DNA from 2 places in the Komagataeibacter sucrofermentans DSM 15973 genome. Region 1 is predicted to be linked to the other one. Evidence: riboswitches for the same ligand, from Rfam matches in the RefSeq annotation. Region 1 holds a riboswitch; the other holds the start of a gene.
The links. A riboswitch is a leader RNA that binds a small molecule or an ion and turns the genes downstream of it on or off. The one in region 1 is predicted to bind S-adenosylmethionine.
Positions count from the first base shown of each region.

Region 1 (4,205 bases):
CACCTGCCGCACCCAGGCATCAAGCCGGTGCAGCATCAGCGCGGGGGATGACGTATCCTCGGCCAGCACGACCGGTGTCAGCCCGGCCTTGCGCAGGGCTGGCATGGCGCGGCCATTGCGCGGGGAGAGCGCAGCGACATCAACACTGTGCCCGTTTGCGCGGCATACCTCCACGATATCGGGTATGGGCAGGGCAGCGCCACCACCCTCGAACGTGTTGATGACATAGGCGATCCGCATGACCCTCTCCCCCCACACCGATGGTCATGGGTTCTCTCAGCTTTCAGGCGGCGGCTGTTTTACCATGCGAGAGGAAATACACAATGTCCCGGGCGGCGCGGCTGGCAGCGCTCTCGTTGGGCACGGTATGGAAGGTGGCGGCAAATGCCTCCTGCTGGCGTGGCGCATAAAGTTCCTGCTGCGCCTGCGCCACGGCAAGGGCATGGGGCAGTTCATCCACCCGGTCGATCACCTGCCCCATGTTCCAGTGGGCATAGTTGGGATTATCCCGCCACCGCGCCCCGTGCGAATTGAGAAAGATGCACGGCCGCGGCCGGTAGATCCATTCATAGATCTGGCTGCTGACATCGCCGAGGTAAATATCAGCCCCGCGCACATAGGACATGTCGACCGAGTTGGCGCTGCCGGTATCGATCAGGATATGCGAGAGATTGCGGATCTTCTGCGGTATCATCCGCCGCAGCCGCAGCCTGCGGTGCTCGACCGATGTATGCAGGTTGCGCCGGAACAGCATGACATGGGGCGCGAAGATCAGGTTGTAGTCATCCTGCCGCGCAAACCAGTCAAGCACCTCAAGCCCCATGTCCCACCATGAGGACAGGACGGGATCGAAATGCGGGTTGTACAGCACGGTCGGGCGGTCATTATCAAAGAACCGGCGGCGTCTGGACAGGTCAACAATATCGAATTTGGGGTAGCCGACCACGGAATGTGCATCAGGCCGGATGAGGCGGCTGGCCTGCATGCGCTCGCGCGTCTTTTCACCGGGCAGCAGCACCAGATCGAAAAACCGCGTCACATCCCGAAACCCGATGGAGCGGTCGCCCGCACCGTGGGGGAAATAGATCAGCTTGATATCGAGCCGGAAATGGCTCTTGAGCAGGGCGGATGTGGTCTCGGGCACCACTAACGCGTCAAAGCGGGAGAACAGGCGCACATTCTCGCGCAGGTTGGCAATGCGGCGGAAAGGCAGGAAGGAACGGGCCACCACGTTGACGGCACGCGCGAGCAGGCTGATGTCGATGCGGACGAAGGTGACATTCTGCGCACACGCGGCCACCGTGCGGCGCACATGCGCCTCCTGCTCCACCGATGAGGTAATGACCGTCACATCCTGCCCCAATGCGACGAGCTGGCAGATGATGGGGGCCGTGTGCGAAACCTGGTGGATACAGTCGTGGTTGAACAGAAAGCCGATCTTCATGCCATGCAATGCCATGCCTGTAACTATGTCGGTTTTTTACCGCAATAAATAGCCGTTGATCATGGCCTTGACCGTTTTTTAGCACCTCCGCCGACAGGAGAGAATACCCCATCCTCCCGCCATTGCGCTGATTGCCTGACGTTTGCGCGAACAGGCATGACCCCATCACATATCCGTTTACTGTCAGGCGCAGGCCAGGACGGGACCGCGGCTTTCATGCCCGATCCGCGCAATATTGAAGGGGGTGGTCTGGTATATCTGGTTGATCCAGTTGCCTGCCAGCAGGTGCGCATGCGCGCGCCAGCGATTGATGGGGCGCAGGGCCGGGTCATCATGGGGGAAGTAGTTGTGCGGCACCGCAATATCGAGCCCCCTCTCGCGATCGCGGAAATATTCATCCGCCAGCGAGGTGGAATCATATTCAAGGTGGTTGAACATGTGCAGCGCATGGTGCCGCGGATCATCAAGCAGGCACAGGCCGGTCTCGGGGCTTTCGGCCAGAACGGTCATGTCGGTGTTGCGTGGCAGGTCGGCGCGCCGCACCTCCGTCCAGCGCGAGACGGGAATGGACAGGTCATCGGCAAAGCCGAGCAGGTAGGGCGAGGTCGGGGCGAGGATGCGGTGGTCATACACCCCGAACGCCTTGCGGGCGAGCGCGTGCTTGGGCATGCCATGAAAGTGGTGCACCGCGGCCTGGGCTGCCCAGCAGATGTTGAAACATCGGTGCACGTTGGTCAGGGTCCAGTCGAACACGCGGCGCAGTTCATCCCAGTAGGTCACCTCGGCAAAGGGCAGGCGCTCGACGGGGGCGCCGGTGATGATGAAGCCATCGAACCGCGCGTTGCGCACATCCTCCCACGCCCGGTAAAACGAGGTCATGTGACTGGCTGAAGCATTGCGCGGCACATGCCCGCTCATGCGCACCAGCGTGAGTTCGACCTGCAGCGGCGTTGCGCCGATAAGGCGGGCGATCTGGGTCTCGGTGCGGATCTTGTTGGGCATGAGGTTGAGCAGCCCGATGCGCAGCGGGCGGATATCCTGCCGTATGGCGTCGGTCTCGCCCATCACCATCACGCCTTCGGCTTCAAGCGTGCCGCGGGCGGGGAGATCATCGGGTATTCTTATGGGCATTGCCGCGTCCATCCTCAATTACGAGGGGCATGACGCGCTACGTGGCATGATCCGTTTTGTTGCCGGCCTGGCCACATCCCCCCTTGCGGGAGCGCCACCTTGCCCGGCACGGCAGGTTGGCGTTGGGCGTCGCCCCAACTCCTGATGCAGGCCGCGCTTTTACGTGTTTTCTGTTACGATTGCAAGACCATACGCACCGGCACGACACGCGGCGTGGCTCACGTTTCCATCAGCGACAGCCGTGCATTTTCAGATATGGCCAGCAGCAACAGCGTTCAGGCATGGGTCAGGATGCTCTGGCGGCCCCTCTCCGATGGCTGTGGGCGACCGGGCAGGCCGCCCTGCACCTGATTGCAGCCAAACGCGTTGAGGTGCGTCCACCGTGATGGGAATGTTCATGCCCTGCGCCAGGCTGATGATACTGCGGATGGATGCCCGCGAACCCGCGCCCGGGCGGTTCGTGCACAAAGACGCGGTCGATCCTGATTTTCTGGAAGCAAAACGGGCACAGGTAGCCCGGCGAGGAATAGCCGGTGCCGCATCATCAGGCACGATGTCGCGGTTGGCCGCGCTGCTCTGCACGAAAATGCTTTCGGTAATCTCGACCTCAAGCCACGCGGGCGCAAGGCCGGAGCCTGCCAGCGCCCCTTCCACAATGCTCAGAAAACGCGCGGGGGGCGAGACATTGACCGCAATGCTTGCCTGCCTAGGCCAGCCTGCCGCCTCCAGGCAGGCGGCCCGCCTTATTTGCGCCACGCCCCTGCCCCACGCTGGCCCGCGTGGCGGATGCGGGACTTCGATCGGGCACGATTGTTTGTATAAACGCCTGTCCACGCGCCTGCGTTGTCGGCAGGCAGGCGCGAAAGTCCGCGCAGGATTGGCCAGAAGCGAGAAAGAACCCATGAAGATAGCCCAGTGGATGCAGCATTCCGGTGTCGCGTTTGGAACGAGCGGCGCGCGCGGCCTTGTCAGCGCGATGAAGGATTCGGTCTGCTTCGCCTACACGGTGGGCTATCTGCGGCATCTGGCCAGCCTCGGCGAGTTCGCGCCGGGTGCTGCCGTGGCCGTGGCGGGGGACCTGCGCCCGAGTACGCCGCGCATCCTGCGCGCCTGTGCCGCCGCGATCCGTTACATGCATGGCGTGCCGGTCTTTTGCGGTTACGTGCCCACACCGGCTTTGTGCCTGCACGCATTTGCGCACGGCATGCCCTCGCTCATGGTTACGGGCAGCCATATCCCGGCCGATCGCAACGGCATCAAGTTCAACCGCGCGCGCGGCGAGTTCCTCAAGCCTGACGAGGCAGCAATGCGCGCGCTTGACGTGAGCCTGCCCGAAGGCTGGTTCGATGCCGAAGGCACGCTGACCGCCCCACCCGACCTGCCACCCGTGACAGATGTGGTGCCCGGCTTCGTGGCCCGTTACCGTGATTTCTTTGGCGCCGATGCGCTGGCGAGGCTGAAACTGGGCATTTACCAGCATTCTGCCGTGGGGCGCGACGTGCTGGTGCAGATTGTCGAGGCCCTTGGCGCCACCGCCGTGCCCCTCGGCCGCATGGACAGCTTCATCCCCGTCGATACCGAAGCCGTCCGCCCCGAGGATGCCACCCTCGCGCGGGAGTGGGCTGCCGAT
Region 1 is NZ_CP137157.1:1,022,538-1,026,742, reverse strand. Features, by position in the region: gene R5N89_RS04865 (glycosyltransferase family 4 protein) at 1-240, opposite strand, end outside; gene R5N89_RS04860 (hypothetical protein) at 284-1,444, opposite strand; gene metA (homoserine O-succinyltransferase) at 1,628-2,575, opposite strand; SAM-I-IV-variant riboswitch at 2,621-2,728, opposite strand; gene R5N89_RS04850 (hypothetical protein) at 2,825-3,331, opposite strand; gene R5N89_RS04845 (phosphomannomutase) at 3,495-4,205, shown strand, end outside.

Region 2 (4,205 bases), 670 kb from region 1:
CACGGAACCTTGAGGGGTGCTACGCATTGGGTTCGCAATACCTTTGTCATTGCGGGAGTATGCCTTTCATGCCGTCCATCCGTCGCCTGCTGCGTGCCGCCGTGCTGCCTGTCGCCATCATGGGACTGTGGGGCGCAAATGCGGCATGGGCGGAAGGCGGCCCGGTGATTCTGGCGCAGCATCCCGGCACCGAACTCGACCGGCAGGCCCGGCTGCTGGTCTCGCCCGACCTGCATGATGCTGCGATGCAGAACGAACGCCCGGTGCTGCTGACCGGCTCGGGCCACCTGTCGGATGACCCGGCCCGCACGGCGCTGTTCGTGCAGTTGCAATCGGCCAGCCTGTGTGGCTCGGCGGGGTGCTCCACCTCCGTTTACCTGCCAGACGGGCGCAAATGGATACAGATCCTTGATTCCGTCAGCGGCCCGATCACCATCGCGCCCGAGATGCATGAAGGCATGCACGACCTGCTGGTTGATGGCACGGATCGCTGGATCTGGAACGGCAGCACCTATACCGACACGCAGGCTACTGCCGAACCTGCCCCGCCCCGATAACAGGCAGAAAAGACAAAAGTTTTTGGTAAAGCTTTTTTCAAAAAGCTTTGAAAGACGCCGCCTTTTTAAAAAAAGGCGGCACCCAAAAACTTTTACTTTCCTAGAGGGTGTTATGCACCTTGGGCGAGCATAGCTGCATTTCTAAGCATGAAGCACGCGAACGCAATGACATGGAGACTTGCGAGTGTTGAAGCGTAACGCTCGTAATCTTTGACGAGCCTACGACAACGTGTTGCCCATGCGAAAGATCGCTCGACAACCCATCGGCGCGGCAGCAGCACAAAGCCGCGTTTGGCTTCGGACAACCTGACGACCTCAAGGGCGATCCCCTGGGCCCGTGCTGCCCTGGCAGGCTTCTCGCCGGTATATCCCTGATCGACATAGGCCAGTTCAACGCTCTCGTCCGTCGCGTCCTGAATGGCGGCGGCAAGACGTCCGACTTCGGCGCGATCATCCCGACTGGCTGGTGTGACATGCAGGGCCAGCAGATACCCCAATGTGTCCACGGCCATGTGCAGCTTTGATCCCCTTTTGCGCTTGGCCCCATCATATCCGGCGCGGGAACCGCTTTCCGGCGTCGAACGTAATGTCCGGCTGTCGATAATGGCTGCCGTTGGCTCCGCCCTGCGGCCAGAAGCGATACGCAGCACGGCACGCAGATCAGACACCAACGCGTCAAAACAACCTGCCTCCATCCAGCGACGGGATTGCTGGTAGACCGCCGACCACGGCGGAAGGTCATTCGGCATGGCGCGCCAGGCAATTCCGTAGCGGATCACGTAACGCAATCCATTGAACAGTTCGCGCAATGCGTGATGTCGTTGGTGCGCATCCTCGCGCATCAGAACCAGATACGGGACAACCAGAGACCATTCTTCATCTGATACATCAGAGGGATACGGTTTGCGTGCAGGCGTCATCCCTCATTACTGCACCAATCAGGCACGAAAATACATAACACCCTCTAAATAATCATCAAATAATGACATTATTATTTTACTTGCTGTTGATATGATAATTTATTTCAATGATGCAAATACATCAATTATGGAATATTATTGCATCAATATTCCAATATTTCCCCAAAACATACCCTGACGACAATAACATTTTCCATGATTGTCTGGAACAGTTCCCGCTCCATTATTAAAAACGGCTGTTACAGTCCGGTCATCATTCCTGAAAATGACATGCGCACAGCCAGACCATGATGGCCACAGTCAGGATAACGATTTGGGGGAAAGCTGGAGCGGGTGAAGGGAATCGAACCCTCGTATGCAGCTTGGGAAGCTGCCGTTCTACCATTGAACTACACCCGCAGGCCCGCCTTCTATACTGCACAAGCATGGCAGATGCAATCACCCCTTTACAGGTCAGGCCAGCAGTTGACGCACCCGGCCCTGATCCGCAATAAGCATCATGCCCGGGCATGGTTGCGCCCGGACCCTCGTGATTTGATACGGCCGGCTTGCGGCGAGGTAAAACATACGCGCTAAAGAGGCCTGATCCCGCCGGTGACAGGGCGCGGGCATCATGGTTTCCACGGTCGTGCACCGCCTTCGGGCCAGACCGCCGGGCAGCAACCGGCTCTGGCCTGCTTTCACACCACCCTGTTTGCAGGAACTGCTACCCACCATGACTGACCAGCCCGACCCCAAATCCTTTCGCCCCGCAACGCGCCTGATCAATGCGGGCCTCGAGCGCACGCCCTATGGCGAGACCAGCGAGGCGATGTTCCTGACCTCCGGCTTTGTCTATGACAGCGCCGAGCAGGCAGAAGGCACCTTTACCGGCGATGTCTCGCACTACCAGTACACCCGCTTTGGCAACCCCACGGTGGCCAATCTCGAGCGCCGCCTGTGCGACCTTGAAGGCGCTGAAGCCTGTGCCCTGACCTCCACCGGCATGGGGGCTGTGTCCTCCGCACTGCTGGCACAGGTGCGCGCGGGCGACCGCGTGGTGGCCTCGCGCGCGCTGTTCGGCTCGTGCCACTGGATCGTCTCCGAACTGCTGCCGCGCTACGGCGTGGAGACGGTGTTCGTCGATGGCGGCGACATGGCGGCGTGGAAAGACGCACTTGGCAAGCCCACCCGCGCGGTCCTGCTGGAAAGCCCGTCGAACCCCATGCTCGACGTGCTCGACATCCGCATGATCTGCGACCTTGCGCACAAGGCAGGCGCGACCGTGGTGGTCGATAACGTGTTCGCCACCCCGCTCTACCAGAAGCCGCTCGAACTCGGGGCCGACGTGGTGGTGTATTCATGCACCAAGCACATCGATGGTCAGGGCCGCGTGCTCGGTGGCGCCGTGCTGGGCGCGGAAAAATGGATCAACGAGGTGCTGCGTCCCTTCCAGCGCAATACCGGCAACAGTCTCTCGCCGTTCAATGCGTGGGTCATGCTCAAGAGCATCGAAACCTTGGCCCTGCGCGTCAACGCCATGACGCAGAACGCCGCGAAAGTGGCCGACTTCCTGGCCGAAGCACCCGGCATTGCCCGCGTGTTCTATCCCGGCCGCAAGGACCACCCGCAATACGAACTGGCCAGCAAGCAGATGGCGGCTGGCTCCACGCTGGTGGCATTTGAGGTCGAGGGCGGCAAGGCGGGGGCGTTTGCCTTCATGAACGCGCTGCGGCTGATCTCGATCTCGAACAACCTTGGCGATGCCCGCTCGCTGGTCACGCATCCGGCCACGACCACCCACATGAAGCTCGCACCTGAAGAGCGCGCCCGCCTTGGCATTACCGATGGCGCGATCCGCTTCTCGGTCGGGCTGGAAGATGCCGATGACCTGATCGATGACCTCAAGCGCGGCCTTGCGGCGCTGGCCAACCGGTAAACGCAGGAGCGTCGCCACCATGAGCAAGAACAGGCCTTTCCTTCCCCCTGGCGGGGAAGGTGCTGACGCCGCACTGGGCGAGACACTGGACAATACGCCATGTTTCGAGGCGACGACCGACAGGGTGCGCGTGGTGGTCCAGACCTTCTGGCTCGATGACCAGTCCGAACCCGATGAGCACCGCTATGTGTGGGCTTACCGGGTGCGGATCGAGAACCACGGCGACACGGCGGTGCAGCTCCTGCGTCGCAGCTGGCGCATCGTGGACGGGCAGGGCCGGATCGAACGGGTGGAAGGCGAAGGCGTGGTGGGCGAGCAGCCCCTGATCGACGCCGCCGCCAGTTTTGAATACATGTCGGGCGCTGCCCTTGAAACGCCAACCGGCTTCATGGGCGGGCAGTACCACATGGTCCGCCCGGCCAGCCGGGAGCACTTCGATATCAGCATTCCGGTCTTCAGCCTCGACAGCCCGCACCACCCGACCATCCTGCATTAAGTTTTTCCTCCGTGGCCTGTCCCTGCCGGGCGGGCCCCTGCAACAAGAACCCACAAGCATGACCCCCATCGATTCCCGCCCCACCCGCACGGAAGCAGAAGACGCCGTACGCACCCTGCTGCGCTGGGCGGGCGAAGACCCCGACCGCGAAGGCCTGCGTGACACGCCTGCCCGCGTCATCAAATCCTATGGCGAATTCTTCGCAGGCTATGCCGAAGACCCGGTGGACATGCTGCGCCGCACCTTCTCCGAAGTGGACGATTATGACGAGATGGTGCTGCTGCGCGATATCCGCGTGGAGAGCCATTGCGAGC
Region 2 is NZ_CP137157.1:347,962-352,166, reverse strand. Features, by position in the region: gene R5N89_RS01695 (hypothetical protein) at 69-557, shown strand; gene R5N89_RS01690 (IS5 family transposase) at 668-1,477, opposite strand; tRNA gene R5N89_RS01685 (tRNA-Gly) at 1,803-1,876, opposite strand; SAM riboswitch at 1,994-2,074, shown strand; gene metZ (O-succinylhomoserine sulfhydrylase) at 2,193-3,395, shown strand; gene apaG (Co2+/Mg2+ efflux protein ApaG) at 3,481-3,891, shown strand; gene folE (GTP cyclohydrolase I FolE) at 3,950-4,205, shown strand, end outside.
Region 2: another riboswitch for S-adenosylmethionine. It lies ahead of metZ (O-succinylhomoserine sulfhydrylase); the one in region 1 lies ahead of metA (homoserine O-succinyltransferase).